4 regions of the Micromonospora sp. DT41 genome follow, and region 1 is predicted to be linked to each of the others. Evidence: riboswitches for the same ligand, from Rfam matches in the RefSeq annotation. Region 1 holds a riboswitch; each other region holds the start of a gene.
The links. A riboswitch is a leader RNA that binds a small molecule or an ion and turns the genes downstream of it on or off. The one in region 1 is predicted to bind cyclic di-AMP.

Region 1 (4,850 bases):
GCCTCGGCCCGGCTGGCGAACCAGCTGACCGGGCGGGCCGCGACGTCGGCGGCGCGGGTCAGCTCGTCCGGCGTCCAGACGGCCTTGATGCCGAGCCCCACCACGGCGTCCACTGGCGTTCCGGCGGCGCAGGCGGCCAGCGCCAGGCCGACCACACCACCCAGCGAGTGCCCGAGCACCACGATGCGGTCGCCGGGCGCCAGGGCCTGGGCGATCCGCTTGGCGAAACCCTCGAAGGAGTACGTCGGAAGTGGCTCCGACCAGCCGTGGCCGGCGAGGTCGGGCGCCAGCCACCTGCCGGGCCAGTGCTGCTCCAGCAGCGGCGCCCAGGGCAGCCAGACGTCACCGGTCGCCCCCATGCCGTGCAGCAGAAGCAGGACCGGCCTACGGTCGGCGTGACCACCCGATTCATCCACCACGGCCGCAGTCTCCCACGGCGTACCGGCTCGCAGCGAGATCCGTCGCGGTCCTGACCCGGCGTCGACGAAGACGCCGCGGGCGCCGGCCCCTCGTGGGAGACGGCGCCCGCGGCGTCTGGTGGGGTCTCACGCCTGGTCAGGCGGAGTAGCCCCGGGTAGCGATCCAGTTGGCCAGGTTGATCGTGGTCATCCAGTACTCGCCGTAGGCCGCGTTCGCCGAGTCGGCGATCCGCACGGTACGGCCGTTGTCCTTGTAGCCCACCACTGCGACGTAGTGCCCGCCGCCGAAGGAGTGCCAGCCGCCGTTCGTGTCGACGGCGTCCCCGGCCACGTTGGCCACCACGCCACGGCCGTCGGTGATCGCGGCGACGACGTCAGCCTGGAGACGGTCCATCTGGGCCGGGCTTGGCGAGCCGGCGAACATCCGGGTCCGGTACGGGGAGCCCTTCACCTCGGCGTTGAGCACCCGGGTGGTGTCCAGGGCCGAGTTGGTGCCCATCTCGGTGGTGCCCAGCTCGGCGCCCAACTGGTCCTGGGTGCGGTTGATGCCGGCGGCGCTGAGAGCGTTGCGGACGGCCGCCGGGCCGCAGTTGTAGTACGTGTTCTGCGCCTGGTAGCGGAAGTCGAGCACCTTTGTCGCGGGCGGCTTCGGCGCCGCCTTCCTGGCGGTCAGGTCCGGGTCGCTGCTGGCCTTGGCGGCCGGCGACGCGGCGCTTGCGGAGGGGGCGGCGGCGCTCGGGCTGGCGCTGGTCGGGGCGGCGCTGGCCGAGGGGTCCGCGACCCGGGCGTCGCCGCGGGAGGCGGCGGTGTCGCTGCGCATCTCGGCGACGGTCGAGGCGGTGTGCTGGCCGACGGGGGCCTCATCGGCGCCGGCCACCAGGGCGCCGGTGGTGGTCGCGATGGCGAGGGCCGCGGCGGAGGCGACGGCGATCTGGTACGGGCGTTCGGTGGCGAGGCGGCGCAGCTGACGCTGCAGGGTGTGCTTCACGGGTCCTCCACGGTTCAGGGGGAGAGCGGCACACCGGGGGCAGCCGGTATCCGGGCACGCGCCAGCGCGCGGACCGTGGTCCGCGGATGGTGGAGCCGCTCAGGGGAACGCCCGGCGTGGCCGGGCGGAAAGTGCGGTGACCCTGGGGGTCAGCTCACCGCCACGAGGCGGACAAGCGTGGGTACCGCGACGCCGTGAAGGCGGAGGAATAGCCGAGGGGTATGCGGGTGCTGCATGGGGATGGAACTCCTTCCGACACCGCCTACCGGGTTAGCTGACGGATTCGGGCGGGAAGATCGCCCTACCGCGGGCCGTGGCTCGCGGATTCACCCCGGACGTACTTGTGGGTCCCCGGTTCGTTGATCACGATTGAGCGGGTCAGCGCGGCGTCGCCATTCGCGATCGGTTACCGCACCGGACGGGATGACCCTACTGGCCCTCCTGAGCCCTGCCAAGCCTCGCTCACCTGCGTAAACCTTGAACGCGGCGACAATTTCTGGGCGTATTGCCGCTGACGTGACTCGATGGGACGAGCGGTTACGGAGGCACCGTAGGTCGACAAGCGGACAGGCCGTCGACAATGCCGCCGGATCTGCGGGAACAATCCGGCCGAACGCGTCAGCCGCCCGATTTCCCGCGCGTGTGACCGGGCTCACCGAATAATCGGGGCGTTTCAGCCCACCCGCGCCGGGCGCCACCGCGCCGCCGCCGGCAGAACCGCGACACGGACGGTGCGGCGGGCTGCCACCCGCGTCGGCCGCAACCGGGCCACCGCCGCGTAGGCCTCCTCGGCCAGGGCACGCGCAGCGGACGCCGCCAGCTCGGCGTCGCGCCAGGCCGCCCGTTCCCGCCCGGCGGCAGCCTCGTAGTCGGCCCGCCGCGTCTCCCGGACCGCCCGGCTGAGCAGCACCTCCTGCTCCACCGGGTGCCGACGCGGATCCCAGCCGTGCCGCTGGCCGAACACGTCGCCGAGCTGCCGCATGGTCAGGTCCCCCCGCCAGTACGCGGCCATCGCCGCCCGGTGCAGGTAACGCTCCCGGGTGGCGTACTCGGCGGGGGTGCGCGGGGTTCGCGGGGTGGGCAGCGCTCCGGCACCGGCGAAGCGTCGGGCCGCGGCGTCCGCCTCGTCGTACCGCACCCAGATCTGCTCCACCTGCTCCTGAGCGGTCAGCCAGTCCGCACGCCGCCGTCGGGCGGTCTGCGCCGCGCGGGCCGCGGCGACGGCCACCTCCTCGGCGTACCGGCGCAGGTCGGCGGCCTCGGCGGCGGCGGCCTCACGAGCGGTGGGCGGCGGCTCGACGGCCGCCCTGTCCCGTTCGGCGGCCGTCGAGTCCCGCTCCGGACGGGCCACCAGGACGGCGAGCACTGTCAGTGTCAGCAGGAGCAGGGCCGACCAGATGGCGGCGGCCTGCGGCACCTCGGTCAGGAACTCGTAGAAGACGACGGTCTCCATGGTCGGCACCTCGGCGGGAGAGCATTGCGATGGGAAGCCGCACGCGTTCGGTCCGACGCTACCGCCGGCACGAACCGGGCGCATCGGGCGCCGGGCGTGTCGACGCACGCCGCGCCGGACCGCGTCTGACCAGGTTGGACCCGTCAGCGCGAGTCGGCGTACGTCGATCGGTCGTCGGGCTTTTCGCCCCCGGCTTCGGTGGCCGCGGTCCGTTGCCGGGGGACGGCCGGCGGACGGGCCGGGCGGCGCGGTGCCAGTCGGCGCATCAGCGGAGTCTCGACGTAGCGGTGCAGCAACCCGGCCAGGACCAGGCTGACCACAAGGAACCCGAGCACCACAGCCGGGCCGCGCCAGCCTTGGAAGCCCGTCCCCCAGTCCCCGCTCCACCGCAGCACACTCGTCATCACCAGCACGTGCACCAGATAGAAGGCGAAGGAGACCTCGCCGAGCCACACCAGCGGACGGGACCGCCACGGCGAGCGCCGGTCCCGCACGTCCGCGTCCGCGGCGGCCGTGATCACCAGCAGGTACACGACGGCGAGCAGGGTGGTCCACAGTTCGGCGCGGATCCACTGTGAGGCGGCCACCCAGGTCGCCACGAAGATCACGGTGGCCGTCGTCAGCCCGGGGCCACGCCAGAGACCCCGACGCATCAGCTCGGCCGCCACCGCGCCCAGCCAGAACTCCAGCGACCGTACGGGCGGGAAGATCTGCGTGAACCACCACCGGCTGACCTCCGGCACCAACTGCTGGGCCGGCCAGAGCGCGAGGATCAGCAGGGGCAGCGCGACGATCAGCGTCCACAGCACCGCCGGACGGGCCCGGCGCAGCAGAGGCAGCGCCAGCGGCAGGCAGAGGTAGAAGAAGAACTCGCAGGAGAGCGACCAGCTCACCGTGTTGATGCTGTAGAACCAGCCCGGCCGGGGATCCCACGCCTGCAACAGCAGCAGGTTCTCCAGTGCCACCGCCGGCAGCACCGGGTCGGCGAACCACCAGGCGACAAGCAGCGCCGCCGCCCACAACACCAGGTGATTCGGATAGATCTTGGCGACCCGCCGTCGCCAGAAGGCGAGCCGTGAGTCGCCCGGGCGGGCCGACCAGACGAGCACGAAGCCACTCAGGATGAAGAAGAACTGCACCCCGGACAGGCCGAGGGAGAACACCGCGTCGACAACGGCCTTGAAGTCCGGCTCGGCGATGATCCGCATGGTGCCGGCGTGGAAGCCGAACACCAGCAGCGCGGCGATCCACCGAAGCCCGGTCAGCGAGGGAAGCCTGGCGAACACGGGCGCGGGCGGGGCCGCCGAGGCGTCAACGGTGCTCGTCATGCCGGGGTCCCGACGCTTCGCAGGGTCACCAGCACGTACGTCTCCTCCTCGGCGCGGGTCAAACGACGTGGCGGCCCCGGAAGGCCGCACCGGGGCACCTTACCGGGTCACTCCCGGGTGAACCGGGCGGCCGTTGTTTACCTCCTGCTCCGTCGGAGTTCAGGACTGAGGAGTTCTTGGCGCGCCTTCTTCGGCGGCACCGACGCCCTCGGCGCCGCACCGGTGCTGACCCGGGTGCTGCTGGCCACCGGCCACCCCATGGACCTCACCGTCGTCGTCGGGCGACAGGAGATCGAGGCCGACCTGGAGGACATCGCGCCCGGACGAAGGCAGATCATCCGTACCGTCCCGCCCACCGGCTCGCTACCGTCGCTGATCACCGGGGCGGACCTTGTGGTGAGCGCCGCCGGCACGTCGACGTGGGAGTTGTGCTGCCTCGGCGCGCCCGCCGCGCTGGTCTGCGTGGTCGACAACCAACGCGAGTCGTACGCCCGGGTGGTCCAGCACGGTCTGACGGCCGGCCTCGGTGAGCTGCCGGAGTTGGCTGAGGGTGGCCGCCGCGGGCGTACCGCGCGGGCGGCGGCGGCGCGGACCCTGCACGGGCTGCTCAGCTCGCCGCAACGCCGAGCGGCGCTTGCCGCCCGGGCCTGGGCCGCCGTGGA
Region 2 (4,850 bases), on a different contig from region 1:
GTCGCCGCGGATCACCGTCCAGTCGCCGGGTGACGAGCCGTCGAAGGTGCTGGCCCGGTAGTACTCGCCGGGCAGCACCGCGCCGACGGAGTACCGCTGGCCGGCCGCGAGGGTGTACTGCAACGGCGAGATCGCCTGGTAGGGCACGCCGGCGGGGTAGGCAGCCTGCTCCGGGTACGCCCGCCCGTACACCGGAATGGTGGCGCGGCCGGGCTTGGGGGTGACCACCATCCCCACGGTCCAGGTGGCGGTGGGTGCGGAGGCCGGGTTGTGGAACCAGGCCCGTTGCCCGAGGTACCAGATGGCCGTCCAGTCGCCCTGCCGTCCGGCCAGCGCGTACGTCTGGCCGGCGGAGGCCCGGGCGCCGTGGTCGGACACCTCCATCGTGTTCGGGGTGCCGTCGGGGCGCAGCGCGATGTCGTTTACCAGCGGCGCGTCGGCCGACGGCGCGGAGCGCAGCACCACCGACGACGAGCCGCGCGACGGGCACGGAACGCCAGGAGTGACGCAGCCGATGAACTCCGGCCGGTTGGTGGCGTAGTCCGGGTCGATCCGGACCAGGCCGGTGGCCGGGGTGCCGGTGTCCAGGCGTGGCGCGTGCAGCAGGTCGAAGTAGTGATTCCAGTCCCAGTACGGCCCCGGGTCCCAGTGCATCCCGCGCACTGTCGCCGCTGTGGTGCCGGGCACGTTGTCGTGGCCGATGATGTGCTGACGGTCCAGCGGGATGCCCAGTCGCAGCGCGAGGTGCCGCACGAGCTTCGCCGACGTCCGGTACATCGCCTCGGTGTACCAGGTGCCCTGCGCGGCGAAGCCCTCGTGTTCGAGCCCGATCGCCTTGGCATTGACGTACCAGTTGCCGGCGTGCCAGGCGACGTCCTTGGTCTTGACGTGCTGGGCGATGTGCCCGTCCACCGAGCGCAGCGTGTAGTGCCAGCTCACGTAGGTCGGGTCCTGGACGAGCTTCAGAGTGGTCGCCCAACTCCCCTCGGTGTCGTGGATGACGATGTACTCGATCTTCTGCCGCTTCGGCCGGTCGGAGAGGTCGTGGTTGCCGTAGTCCCCGTCCCCGAACGCCTGGTAGGGCGCCGGGATCCACTCACAGGAGATGGTGCGGGGGCACTCCAGCCCGTCCGGGCGGGCGAGCTTGCGCAGGCCCAGCCGGTCCAGCCAGGTGCGCTCCGGCCGTACCGTGCGGGCCGGCAGGGTGACCCGCTGGCCGTCGTCGGTCACCCGGGACTCGCCGGCGCCGATGGTGGTGAAGACCTCGTCGGCGAAGGCCGCCGCGGCGTCGGCGCTGTCCGCGCCGGCGTAGCGGGCCACCGCGCCGTACCAGGCCGCCGGGTCGGTGCCGGCTCCGACCGGCGCGCCAAGCTCCCGCTGGTACGACGCCAGCAGCGCCGCCCCGCCCCTGATGTTCGCGTTCGGGTCGGTACGCAGCGACTCCGGTGCCTCGCCGGTCAGCGCGGCGGCGGCGTCAACGGTTTGCAGGGCGGCGCTGGACGGCGCGGGGTCAGCGGTTGCGCGAGGTGCCAGCGCGGTACGCGAGTCGTCGCCGCGCGGGTCCTCGGCGCCGGTGTCGTGGTGGCCGCCGCGGGGCAGGGCTGTCACGTGTCGGGCGTCGGTCAGGTGCATCGGGCCGTAGCCGCCGCTGGTGCTGGGTGTGCCGGCGTTGCTGTCCCAGCGGGACTCCAGATAGGAGACGCCGAGCAGCACGTCGGCCGGTACGCCGTACTCGCTCGCTGCGGCGGCGTACTGCTGCTGGCGGTCGGCGGCGGGTGCGGCGGCGGCCGGACCGGCGGGCAGTGGCACCGCGGTCACGGCGACCACGGCGGTGACCAGCAGTGCGCGTCGGCGGGACGGCAGGGTTGGACGGTGCATCGAACCCCCTAGATTGCGTGGGTGACTGTGAGGTCACCCTCCCGCCGGCCGGGAGCCTGCGTCAATACCTTTCCATGTATGGACTCCTGTGGAAAAAAACCTTCGCACGCGGTCCGTGACCCCGCAGAATCGCCACGGAGTGTCACTGGCGCACGGGTTGCGGATCGGTAACGGTCATCTCTACTCTGGTCAATCGTCGGCCCGGTAGCAGGTCTGCCCATCCCGGGCGGTAACGGACCGGCACCGCCGAGTCGCTTGAAGAACGAGCCGGGGACCCAGGTTCCCCCGGGGTGAATCCGCAGATCCTGCGGTAGGGCGCCGACTTCCCGCCCGAACCCGTCAGCTAACCCGGTAGGCGGTCAGGAAGAAGGAGTACGGAACCCCGGTGGCACTCCATGCCCCGCGGCCGTCGTCCGAGCGGTCGGCCTCAGCCGACCCCCTGCCGATCGTGCCGCGTCAACGCTGGCCCCGCTTCACCACAGCTCTTGCCGCCCTTGTCGGCGTCGCCGTCGTCCTGACCAGCAGCGCCACTGCGGCGCACGCGGACCCGTCCGTCGCCGAGATCGAACGCCAGATCGACGCCGACTGGAACAAGCTCGAACCGATCATCGAACGGCACAACGCCACCCGCACCGAGCTGGCCGCAAAGCGCAAGCAGGCGAACGCGCTGGCCGCCCGGATGGCCCCGTTGCAGCGCCAGGTCGACGCGGCCATGGACAAGGTCAGCGCCCTGGCCGTCCGCGCGTACATGGGTGAGAACGTCTCCACTGTCAACGCGATGCTCGGCAGCCGCTCGCCCAGCGAGATGGTCGGCCAGCTGGAAATGCTCGACCGGTTCGCCCACAACCAGCAGCAGGACGTCAAGCAGGTGGCCGACCTGCGCGACGAGTTGGCCCGGCAGAAGGCGCCGCTGGACGAGCTGGTCGCCGAACTGACCCTGACCGAGGCTCAGCTCGCGGCGAAGAAGAAGCAGATCAACGCCGAGATCGACAAGCTCCAGAAGCTGCGCCTCAAGGTGTACGGCAATGGCGGCGGCGGTCCGCTGCGTCCGGCGCCCTGCCCGGCCAGCTACCCCGGCGGCGGGGCGGGTACGGCTGTCAAGTTCGCCTGCGCCCAGATCGGCAAGCCCTACGTGTGGGGCGCCGAGGGCCCGAACTCGTACGACTGCTCCGGGCTGATGCTTGCCGCGTGGGCCAAGGCCGGCGTGTCACTGCCGCACAACGCCGCGCAGCAGAGCCGGGTGACAAAGGACGTCAGCCGCGCCGACCTGCGCCCCGGTGACCTGGTCTTCTACTACAGCGACATCCACCACGTGGGCATGTACGTCGGCGACGGCTGGGTGGTGCACGCCTCCCAGGCCGGTCAACCCGTCAAGATGAAGAAGGTCGACGACGGCCCGATCCACAGCTACGGCCGCCCCGGCTGAGATGTAAGGAGGGGCCCCTTCCTAACGCCTCAGGTAGAGGAGGGGCCCCTTGTTAACACCGAGCTGTCGAGCGGCTCAACGGGTCGGCCAGGCCCGCCAGTTCTGCCAGGAGCGGCTCGGCGTCGGCCCCCGCTGGCCCTGGTAGCGCGAGCCGTAGACCACCGAGCCGTACGGGTGCTCGGCCGGCGAGGAGAGCCGGAAGATGCAGAGCTGCCCGATCTTCATGCCCGGCCAGAGGGTGATCGGCAGGTTCGCCACGTTCGACAACTCCAGCGTCACGTGACCGGAGAAGCCCGGATCGATGAAGCCGGCGGTGGAGTGGGTGAGCAGGCCGAGACGGCCCAGGCTGGACTTGCCCTCCAGGCGGCCGGCGAGCTGCTCGCCGAGGGAGATCACCTCAAGCGTCGAGGCGAGCACGAACTCGCCCGGGTGCAGCACGAACGGCTCGCCGTCGGGCACCTCGACCACCGAGGTCAGGTCGTCCTGCTGCATGGCCGGGTCGATGTGTGTGTAGAGATGGTTGTTGAAGACCCGGAACAGCCTGTCGAGTCTCACGTCGATGCTGGACGGTTGAACCAGAGTGGGCTCGAATGGCTCCAGGCCCAGCGTGCCGGCCTTGATCTCGGTGACCAGGTCCCGGTCGGAGAGCAGCATCGGACCACCATAGCGAGGCAGCCGGTGACCAGCGTGTCGAGGTCGCCCCTCGTACATTTGTTCGATAGAATGCCCGCATGGCTTCCTGGTCCGATTTTGCCGCCGACGAGCCCCGCCTCGCCGACGGGATCCGCGTTCTCCTGCAGCAGTACGGGCCGGGCTTCGGCTATCTGGCCACGGTCCGCGCCGACGGCGGTCCCCGCGTCCATCCGGTGTCCCCGGTCATCACCGACGAGGGCCTGTTCTGCTTCATCATCGACTCGCCGAAGCGCCGCGACCTCGAACGCGACGGCCGTTACGCCCTGCACTCGTTCCCGCCGGAGGAGAGCGACGACGAGGCGTACGTGGCGGGGCACGCCTCGCCGGTGACCGACCCGGCCCAGGTGGCCCGGCTGGCGCAGACCGCCCGAGCCGAGCCGCAGGTCGACTGGCGGCTCTTCGAGTTCACCATCGACGTGGCGATGCTGACCCGCCGCGAGCACCAGATCACCGGCATTCCCGGTCTCCCGCCGAGCCGTCCGGCCGTTCGGGTCTGGCTCGACCCGCGAGCCCCGGCGGCCGCGCCGCTCGGCGTACCCCAGGCTCGCCCGACCCGGCTCAGCCGCGACGTCAAGTGCACGACGGCCGCCGCCTGACCACGGCCCTAAAACGCTGGTGCCGGCTCCGTCGTGACGGAGCCGGCACCAGGTGTACGCGGGAGAGCTACGCCGCGCGGTACGCGTTCCAGGCGGTCAGCATGCGGCTGGCCTGCCCAGGGGTGAACTGGTACATGCACGAGTCGTAGGTGTAGTCCATGAAGTTGGTGATCGGGTCCAGGCCGGCCGCCGAGCAGGTGTTCCGCCCGGTCGGGCACTGGTAGGCCGGCGACGCCTCGGCCGGGGTGTCGCTGACG
Region 3 (4,850 bases), on a different contig from region 1:
CGCTCGGCGAGCTGGACGCGCAGCGCGTTGGTCATCGCCCACTCGGCCGACTTCGCGGCCCCGTACGCCCCGGAGGAGGGGAAGTTCAGCCAGGACAGCACGGAGAGCACGTTGAGGATCGTCCCGCCGCCGTTGCCGGCGATGCCGGGCGTGAAGGCCCGGACCATCGACAGGGTGCCGAGGTAGTTGGTCTCCAGTTCGAGCCGTACGAGGTCCAGGTCGCCGTCGATCAGGTCGGTGTGGGACTCGATGCCGGCGTTGTTGATCAGGAGGTTCACGTCGCCGGCCAGCTCGGCGGCGGCGGCCACCGAGGCGGGGTCGGTGATGTCGAGGCGTACCGGCGTCACGCCGGACAGGTCGACGGTGTCCGGGTTGCGGGCGCAGGCGTAGACGGTCGCGCCGCGGGCGAGCAGCTCGGCGGCCAGGTGCCTGCCGAAGCCGCGGTTGGCGCCGGTGACGAGGGCGGTGCTTCCAGCAATCTTCATGGGCGTCACGCTATCGGACCTGACTTTTGCTAATCAAAGTCAGCTAGGTCACGCGACGGCCCGGCTCGATCGGGAATACGACCCGGATGCGGCCACCGCCCCGCCCGTGACGGCTCGTATCCTTTCGGCGAACCTCCGCACGAGCCGAGAAGGGAGACGGTGTGAGCAACCAGGCCGAGACATTGGAGTTCCAGGCTGAGGCGCGTCAGCTCCTGCAGTTGGTGGTCCACTCGATCTATTCGAACAAGGACGTCTTCCTGCGGGAACTCATCTCGAACGCGTCCGACGCGCTGGACAAGCTGCGGCTGGCCACGCTTGTCGACAAGGACCTCGTCGCCGACACCGACGACCTGCACGTCGCCATCGAGGTCGACAGGGACGCCCGCACCCTGACCGTCCGGGACAACGGCATCGGCATGACCCGCGACGAGGTGGTCGGGCTGATCGGCACGATCGCCAAGTCCGGCACCGCCGAGCTGCTGCGCCAACTACGGGAGTCCGCCGACGCCCGCGCCTCGCAGGACCTGATCGGCCAGTTCGGCGTCGGCTTCTACGCCGCGTTCATGGTCGCCGACCGGGTAACCCTGCTGACCCGCAAGGCCGGCGAGACCGGCGGCACCCGCTGGGAGTCCACAGGCGAGGGGACGTACTCGATCGAGCCGGTCGCCGAGGCGCCCCAGGGCACCGCGGTGACCCTGCACCTCAAGCCCGCCGACACCGAGGACAACCTGCACGACTACACCGCCGAGTGGACCATCCGCGAGATCGTCAAGCGATACTCCGACTTCATCGCCTGGCCGATCCGGATGACCGTCGAACGCCCCGGCGCCGACGGCGCGGACCCCACCAGCGAGGTGCAGACCCTCAACTCGATGAAGGCGCTCTGGGCGCGACCCCGCGACGAGGTCGACGCCGCCGAGTACAACGAGTTCTACAAGCACGTCAGCCACGACTGGGCCGACCCGCTCGAGGTCGTACACATGAAGGGCGAGGGCACCTTCGAGTACGAGGCGCTGCTCTTCCTGCCCAGCCACGCCCCACTGGACCTGTTCTCCCCGCAGGGCCGCCGGGGCGTCCAGCTCTACGTCAAGCGCGTCTTCATCATGGACGACTGCGAGGCGCTGGTCCCCACCTACCTACGCTTCGTCAAGGGCGTGGTCGACGCCCACGACCTGTCGCTGAACATCTCCCGCGAGATCCTCCAGCAGGACCGCCAGATCCAGATCGTCCGCCGCCGCCTGGTGAAGAAGGTCCTCGCCGCTGTCAAGGACCTCAAGGCCAACCACGCCGAGCGCTACCAGACCTTCTGGAAGGAGTTCGGCACTGTCGTCAAGGAAGGGCTCATCGACGACACCGACAACCGCGACACCCTGCTGGAGATCCTGTCGCTGGCCTCCACCCACGACCCGGCCGAGCTCACCGACCTGGCCGGCTACGTCTCCCGGATGAAGGACGGCCAGAGCGACATCTGGTACGCCACCGGCGACTCCCGGGCCACCATCGAGAACTCCCCGCACCTGGAGGCGTTCCGGGCCAAGGGCCACGAGGTGCTGCTGCTCACCGACCCTGTCGACGAGGTGTGGGTGGAGCGGGTCGGCACGTACGACGGTCGGCCGCTGCGCTCGATCGCCAAGGGCGAGGTCGACCTCGACACCGACGAGGAGAAGCAGCAGGCCGAAGCCGAGCGCGAGCAGCAGCGGCAGGAGTTCGCGGCGCTCGTGGACTGGCTGGGCACGACACTTTCCGACAGCGTCCGGGAGGTCCGCCTGTCGTCGCGGCTCACCACCTCACCGGCCTGTGTGGTGGGTGACGCGCACGACCTCACGCCGACACTGGAGAAGATGTACCGGGCGATGGGGCACGAGATCCCGTCGACGAAGCGCATCCTGGAGATCAATCCCGGTCATCCTCTGGTAGCCGCTCTGCGCAAGGCTCACGAGCAGGGCGATTCCGCCGAGACCCTCACCGAAACCGCCGAGCTGCTGTACGGCCTCGCGGTACTCGCCGAGGGTGGCGACCTGGCCGACCCGGCCCGCTTCACCCGTACGCTCGCCGACCGGCTCGCCCGCACTCTGTAGGGAGGTGCCCCGGCCGGTGGTGACCCGCGTTGTCGGGCTCCACCGGCCGGGGAACGGCCGACCTGATCGGAAGCGGTCCATCATGGTCGCTGCACAGCTGAACGCCGCCCGCAACCGCTGAGCGCGCCGCTCAGCGTGCCCCGGTGAAGAACTTCACAGGGGTTGGGCGATCGATGCCGGCCGTGCCTAACGTCGGTCGGGTCCGCCACTGCGGACGCCACGACCGGTAACGCCAAATCCTGCCCCCGGTCGTCGGAACCCAGTCACCCGGGCAGGAGCGGGGGACCCAAACGTTCCTCGGTGCATCGTCACCTCGGGGTGAAGCCGCCACCGTGCGGCCGGGCTCCTCGGCCCGAACCCGACAGCTCACCTCGCCGGCGTGGAGGAAGCACACTCATGACGTCTGTCTACACCCCCCGTCATCGACGGGTCAGCACCCGCCGCATCGCCGTCGGCACCCTGGCCGTCGGCGCGGTCACCGGCGCCGTGGCGCTCTTCGGCCCGGCCGCACCTGCCCAGGCGGCCGTCAACTGGGACGCCATCGCCAAGTGCGAGTCCGGTGGCAACTGGAAGATCAACACCGGCAACGGCTACTACGGCGGGTTGCAGTTCTCGCAGAGCACCTGGGCCGGCTACGGCGGCAAGAAGTACGCCGCCCGCGCCGACCTGGCCAGCCGCGGCGAGCAGATCGCCATCGCCGAGAAGGTGCTCAAGGGGCAGGGCATCGGCGCGTGGCCGACCTGCGGCAAGAAGGCCGGTGCGTCGGGCGGCTCCGCCACCAAGTCCTCGACGAAGCCCACCACGAAGTCGAAGTCCACCGCCAAGTCGAAGTCCACTCCGAAGGCCGACAAGCCCGCCCAGCGGTCGTCGCGCGGTGAGCAGCCGGCGACCCGCAGCAACAAGCGCACCGCCCCCGCCGCCAGCGGCGACACCTACGTGGTGAAGTCCGGCGACACCCTGTCGGAGATCGCCCAGAGCCACCAGCAGGACGGCGGCTGGCAGGCCCTCTACGAGCGCAACCGGCAGGTCGTCGGCTCGGACCCGGGCCTGATCTTCCCCGGGCAGCGGCTCAGCCTCTGACGTACGACCCAGCGGGCGCCCGATCGGATTCCGGTCGGGCGCCCGCTGGCGTGTCGCTGTCGTGGCGGAGGCGTCAGGCTGCCGAAGCCCGCGACGCCGATACCGCTTCGCCGGACCGGGTTCGCCGCGGGTGGAAGGACTCCTGGGTGGACCAGTTGTCAGGTGTCTCGTCACGGCCGTCCCACTGCTGGGCGGCCGTCGGCGGTGTCTCGGCCCCGCCTCGAGCCAGCCGCAGCGACTGTTCAGCGTTGCCGCGTGCCGCGCATGGGTACGGTTCCCCGGCGCAGAGCAGGTTGCCGCAGACGCCGTCCTCGGTCGGCTCGTGGGCGTCGAGCACGTCGAGCGCCAGCTGCCACAGCAGCGGGTCGGTCACGTCGTGCGGACGCTCGGCACGCCGGCTCGCGCGGTTGCTGCTGTCGTCGGACATGGTGGTCCCCCCTCAGGCTGATCGTCACAACGTCTCCGATCATGCCGCCGCTAAACCCTCCAGCAGCTGTGATATCCGCCGCCACCAGGGAGATCAGTCCGGCAGAAGGGGCATTTCGACGCCCGGATCCCGGCCTAGCAGCACCGCGCGGGTCACGGCAGTCGACCCGAACCGGTCCCGAACCGCGTCCACGGCGGCGTCCAGGTTGGCCCCGGGGACGGCGTCGAACGGCAACTCCGGTTGCACAGGGTTGTCGTCGAGGTTGCCCACCGACACGCCGATCAGCGTGATGCCCCGCCTGTCGATCTCCGGCAGTGCCGCGCGCAGCAGCGCCCGCGCGGCAGCGAGCAGGGGCGTGGTGTCAGCTGTCGCCTTGCGCACTGTGTGCGAGCGGGTCGCCCGGGTGTAGTCGCCGAAGCGCAGCCGCAGCAGCACAGTGCGCCCGGACCGTCCGGCCGCCCGCATCCGCCTGGTGACCCTGTCGACAAGGCCCCCCAGAATGCCGTCCAACTCGGTGGCCGGATGCGGGGCGCGACTCAGCGCGTGCTGCGCGCCCATCGAGCCGCGCCGCCGGCCGACCTGCACCGCCCGCGGGTCACGGTTGTGCGCCAGGGCGTGCAGGTGCCGGCCGGTGCCCGCGCCGAGCAGGGACACCAACGCCGCCTCGCCGAGTCGGGCGACCTCCCCGACGGTACGGATCCGGCGCTCCCGCAACTTCGCGGCCGTGACCGGGCCGACGCCCCAGAGTCGCTCCACCGGCAGCGGGTGCAGGAACGCCAT
Region 4 (4,850 bases), on a different contig from region 1:
CGCCTGCCTCCAGGTCGGCGACGATGGCCTGGGCGGCGCGTTCGGTGACGCCGACCTCGGCCGCCACGTCCCGCAGCCGAGCGGTGGGATCGCGGGCGATGGCCAGCAGCACATGCCCGTGATTGGTGAGGAATGTCCAGTTCCGGCCGCTGCCTGGGCTGCCGTCAGCTGTCGCCGTGCTCGCCATCGTGGGACCGCCTCTCCGGTTGCCCGCCCTCGCCTCGCGCCTGTCGCAGGCGGGTCGAACCGGGCCAACGTATGAAATCTATATCACGCATATCTTGACGCATCTTCTGGTGCGTGTGAACGTGGAGCCCGAGCCAGCGCCCGCCGCCGGGCCGGTCGACGTGCGGGTTGAGCAGGCCAAATGCGTGGAGACGAGGTGCGGGGATGAGCCGTTCCGTAATGCCCGGCGGGCAGCCGGGGCCGCAGCGGGCCACCGATCAGGCACCGGCGCTCACCGAGCCGTCGCGGGCGTACGCCGAACTGGCCGACGGCAACCGGCGCTTCGTCAGCGGCGCTCCACGCCACCCCAACCAGGGCGCCGAACACCGCGCCGCGGTGGCCGACGGGCAGCACCCGTTCGCGGTGATCGTCGGCTGTTCCGACTCCCGGTTGGCCGCCGAGATCATCTTCGATCGGGGCCTGGGTGACCTCTTCGTGGTCCGTACGGCCGGGCACATCGTGGGTCCGGAGGTGCTGGGCAGCGTGGAGTACGCGGTGACAGTGCTCGGCACCCCGCTGGTGGTGGTGCTCGGTCACGACTCCTGCGGTGCCGTGCAGGCGGCCCGTGAGGCCGCCGCCACCGGCACGGCACCCGTGGGGCACCTGCGCGCGGTGGTCGACGCGGTGCTGCCCAGCCTGCGGCGCGCCACGGCCGAGGGTGTGGACGACATCGACGGCATCGTCGACATCCACATCGCGCAGACTGTCGAGACGCTGCTCGGGCAGTCGCCGGTACTGGCCGAGGCTGTGGAGCAGGGCCGGTGCGCGGTGGTGGGGATGTCGTACCGTCTCGCCATCGGTGGGGTGCGTCCGGTGACCGCCGTGCCGGTCGGCGCCGCGACCCTCGACGTGCCGAGCATCGACGTGCCGAGCGTCCCGGACGGCCCGGCCGCGACCGCCGCCGCCTGACAACTGGACCGCCGACCCGCCACGTGCGACGAGGGCCGCCCCGCGTGGTGCGGGGCGGCCCTCGTCTGCGGTACGTGCCGTCAGAGCAGTGACATGTGGACGTGGTCGGTGTGGTTCGACGGTCCGCTGTACGAGCTCCACCCGGTCGCCGGGAACCAGATCTGCCGGTTCCAGATCACGTAGTAGATGCCGAGCCGGTCGGCGTTGCGGATGAGGAACGCTGCGACGTTGTTGCCGTACTTGCGGGTGTCCTCGTTGTGCCACGGGGAGAAGCCGCTCTTCTGCAGCGACCAGTCGCAGGCGCGGCCCTTCGGGTGCTCCCACGGCCCGCCGGGGCGGTAGCAGCCGACGAACCGGGTGAAGCCGGCCCGCCTGACCTCCTTGTAGGCGTGCAGGGTGCGAGGTGTGACGCAGCCGGAGGTGGTCGGGTCGTCCTCGCTGCACGACTGCGGCTTCCAGTCGCCGTCGGCGGTGCGACCCGGGCCGATCTTCGCGACCGGCGAGGTGGCGTCCACGAGACCGCCTGTGAAGCCCTTGCCGCCGACGAGGGAGAGCGCCTTGTCCGCCTCGCTCTTGCGCTTGGCCATCAGGGCGGTCTGCTTCTGCTGCTCGCGGACCTCCGTGTCGAGGGCCAGCTTGGCCTGCTCGGCGCGGATCTTCACCGCGTTGACCTCGGCGAGCTTCTTCTCGTTGATCATGTTGAGCTCGTCGAGGGCCGCGGCCCGCTTGACGAAGGTGTCGGGAGCGTTGCTGTCAAGCAGCATCGCCATCGCGCCGACGCGGCCGGTGCGGTACGACTGGGCGGCGATCTGCGCGACCTGTGGTGCCAACGCGTCCAGGTCGGCCTTGGCACGCTCGACCTCGATCGCCAACTCCAGCTGCCGCTTCTTGGACTTGTCCAGCTTGGACTTGGCGGCGGAGTAGTCGCGGTTGGCCTGCTCGATGACGTCGTTGAGCAGCTTCGGCTCGCCGTCCTCCTCGTGCCCGGACGGTGTGGGGGTCGTCGGGGCGGCGTGGGCCGGTACGGGCCCGGCGAGCACGGTCAGTGCGGCGATCACGGCCACCACAGGTGTCAACCAGCGGCGTAGGGGTGCCGTCACAATGTTCCCTTCCGTCGACCGCCGACCGGGTTAGCTGACGGGTTCGGGGCGGAAGTGGCCCCTACCGCTTGCGCGGATTCACCCCAGGTACCTGGGTCCCCGGCTCGCCGGTTGGCGATTGGGCGGTGGCACCGCAGGCGCCGCTTCGCGCCTTCATCGGTAACCGGCAGCGAGGTTACCCGAGAGTCGGCCGGGTGAGCTACGCCTGGATGCCCACCAAAAGCGTCATATCGCCATGGCGTTGAGTGACCAGTGCTGCGGTCGTCAGGGCGGGGGCCCGATCTGGTCACGCTGAGGAGTGTCACCATGCCGTCTTCGTGCTCCTGTCCGGCTCTGGCCACTGGTCGGTGGCGGTGGATGGGGGTGGGGTGTGCTCGGGGTCGGGCCGGCCCGCGCGTGGACGGCTGAGGGCAGCCAGTACGTCGGCTCGCTCCGGTCGCGGCCGGGGCGCGTCGCCGGCCGGTGTCGAGCCGGCGGCGGTCACCAGAGCGGCCAGCCCTGTGGTCAGCGGTACGGCGGCGATCAGGCCGAGTGTGGCGACCGCACTGCGGACGATCTCCTGTGCCAGGAACTCGCTTGTCAGGATCTGCGTGATGGGTCGTGTGTCGGCGGTGAGCAGGAGCAGCAGCGGCAGCGAGGCGCCCGCGTACGCCAGGACGATTGTGTTGACCGTGGAGGCGATGTGGGCGCGGCCGACCCGCGTGGCCGCCCGGTAGAGCTGCAATCGACTCAGCCCCGGGTTGGCGTTCGCCAACTCGGTGACGGTGGCCGCCTGGGTGACAGTCACGTCGTCGAGCACGCCGAGTGAGCCGATGATGATTCCGGCGAGCAGCAGGCCGTGCAGGTCCACGTCGGCCTGGAACATCGACAGTGTGGTGGCGTCCTCGCTGCCGAAGCCGGTCAGGTGGGTGGCGGCCGTGGCGACGGTGGCGAGCACTCCGGTGAGGATCAGGCTGCCCAGGGTGCCGAGGACCGCTACCGAGGTCTGTGCGGTGACCCCGTGGGTCAGATAGAGCACCACGAACATGATGAGCGCGGCGCCGACCACAGCCACCAGCAGCGGTGACCTGCCGGCGGCGATGCCCGGCAGCACGAAGGTGAGCAGGATGGCGAAGCTTGCCGCCAGCCCCGCCAGCGCGGCCAGGCCCCGCCACCGGCCGAACGCGACGATCGCCGCGGCGAAGACCACAGCCAGCCACAGCAGCGGCGTTCCGCGCTGGTGCTCGGCGATGTTCCAACTGCTGACGGCGGGATCGGTCGGGTCGGTCAGCTCGACCATTATGACGTCGTCGCCGACCTCGACCCGGGGTGCGCCCGGCCCGGCGGGGATCGGGGTCTGCACCTGCTGGCCGGCGCTCGGCCCGTCCTCGACGCGTACGTCCACCGTGCCGCACGGTCCGGCCGACGGGCCGCCCTCGGGTGTCGGCGCCGGCGGGCAGGGCTCGGTCACCACCCGGGTCACGGTGCCGTGGTACCGCGGCACGTCCGCCCCGCCATCGGTCTGCGGCGACCCGTCCCGTGGCCATAGCACCACCGCCGCGAGAACGGTGGCCACGAAGAGCGGCACCACCGTCGCGACGAGGATCCGTCGCACCCGCGGCGGCGCGGGTGGCGCGGAATGGCTGTGGTCGGAACCCAATGCGAGACTCCCAACGATCCGGTGCGAAGTACGTGTCAGCGGAGCGGTCGGTTCACCGTCGACGGGGGAAACGCCGCGGGAAGCGCGCCGGATCGCCGTCCGGCGATCGTCCGATCACGGACGGTCAACGTCCGGCCCGATCGACGGAAAGCGACGCCACGACGTGGTGGCGTCGCAGCCTGACTGCGCGGCGGCGTATGGAGGCTCATCCTGGGAGATGCTATCCAGCTTGTATCGGGGCGGCAGTTCGTGACGGGGTGTCGGATAAGCGAACCGCGTACGTGGCGGGCCCTCGACCGGGCATGTTTGAGGCATGCCGGCTCTGTCACCGCCCGACCCCGACCACAAGCGGCACGGCACCTCCGCCGCACCCTCCCCGCAGAGCAAGCACGCCGGGCATGACAAGCACGCCGGGCACGACCCGGCGATGTTCCGTCGCCGCTTCTGGGTCTGCCTGGTGCTCACCATCCCGGTGGTACTGACCAGTCATCTCGTATCGGATCAGTTGGGTCTGAATTGGGATTTCCCCGGCCGGTCCTGGCTGGGCCCGGTGCTCGGCTCGGTGGTGTTCTGGTGGGGCGGCTGGCCGTTCCTGGTGGGCGCGGTCCGGGAGGTGCGGGACCGGGCGCCGGGCATGATGCTGCTGATCGCGATGGCGATCACAGTGGCCTACACCGCGTCGCTTGCCACCAGCGTGGGCGCCTTCGACCTGGACTTCTGGTGGGAGTTGGCAGCGCTGGTCACCATCATGCTGCTCGGGCACTGGCAGGAGATGAAGGCCATCGGGCAGGCCCGGGGCGCGCTCGCGGCGCTGGCCGCGCTGCTACCGGACGAGGCCGAGCGGGTGACTGCGGGCGGGCAGGTCGAGGCGGTACCGGTGACCGACCTGCGGATCGACGACGTGGTGCTGGTCCGCCCGGGGGGCCGGGTGCCGGCGGACGGTCGGATCGTCGACGGTAGCGCGGAACTCGACGAAT

Region 2: it holds a riboswitch for cyclic di-AMP, as region 1 does, so the genes downstream of both, ACLQ23_RS12210 (NlpC/P60 family protein) here and ACLQ23_RS08855 (C39 family peptidase) in region 1, are expected to answer to the same signal.
Region 3: it holds a riboswitch for cyclic di-AMP, as region 1 does, so the genes downstream of both, ACLQ23_RS04110 (transglycosylase family protein) here and ACLQ23_RS08855 (C39 family peptidase) in region 1, are expected to answer to the same signal.
Region 4: it holds a riboswitch for cyclic di-AMP, as region 1 does, so the genes downstream of both, ACLQ23_RS03310 (coiled-coil domain-containing protein) here and ACLQ23_RS08855 (C39 family peptidase) in region 1, are expected to answer to the same signal.

The regions. Positions count from the first base shown of each region.
Region 1 covers NZ_JBNCKU010000004.1:67,733-72,582, forward strand. The annotation lists gene ACLQ23_RS08850 (alpha/beta fold hydrolase) at 1-419, opposite strand, end outside; gene ACLQ23_RS08855 (C39 family peptidase) at 556-1,407, opposite strand; cyclic di-AMP (ydaO/yuaA leader) riboswitch at 1,652-1,793, opposite strand; gene ACLQ23_RS08860 (hypothetical protein) at 2,081-2,860, opposite strand; gene ACLQ23_RS08865 (acyltransferase family protein) at 3,004-4,188, opposite strand; partial or broken gene ACLQ23_RS08870 (spore coat protein) at 4,372-4,850, shown strand, end outside.
Region 2 covers NZ_JBNCKU010000005.1:305,655-310,504, forward strand. The annotation lists gene ACLQ23_RS12205 (N-acetylmuramoyl-L-alanine amidase) at 1-1,878, opposite strand, end outside; cyclic di-AMP (ydaO/yuaA leader) riboswitch at 2,113-2,250, shown strand; gene ACLQ23_RS12210 (NlpC/P60 family protein) at 2,264-3,304, shown strand; gene dcd (dCTP deaminase) at 3,380-3,958, opposite strand; gene ACLQ23_RS12220 (pyridoxamine 5'-phosphate oxidase family protein) at 4,036-4,593, shown strand; gene ACLQ23_RS12225 (zinc metalloprotease) at 4,661-4,850, opposite strand, start outside.
Region 3 covers NZ_JBNCKU010000002.1:49,869-54,718, forward strand. The annotation lists partial or broken gene ACLQ23_RS04100 (SDR family oxidoreductase) at 1-485, opposite strand, end outside; gene htpG (molecular chaperone HtpG) at 647-2,563, shown strand; cyclic di-AMP (ydaO/yuaA leader) riboswitch at 2,784-2,957, shown strand; gene ACLQ23_RS04110 (transglycosylase family protein) at 2,960-3,643, shown strand; gene ACLQ23_RS04115 (hypothetical protein) at 3,717-4,070, opposite strand; gene dinB (DNA polymerase IV) at 4,164-4,850, opposite strand, start outside.
Region 4 covers NZ_JBNCKU010000001.1:706,812-711,661, reverse strand. The annotation lists gene ACLQ23_RS03320 (helix-turn-helix transcriptional regulator) at 1-187, opposite strand, end outside; gene ACLQ23_RS03315 (carbonic anhydrase) at 391-1,134, shown strand; gene ACLQ23_RS03310 (coiled-coil domain-containing protein) at 1,215-2,234, opposite strand; cyclic di-AMP (ydaO/yuaA leader) riboswitch at 2,239-2,369, opposite strand; gene ACLQ23_RS03305 (YibE/F family protein) at 2,536-3,873, opposite strand; gene ACLQ23_RS03300 (heavy metal translocating P-type ATPase) at 4,187-4,850, shown strand, end outside.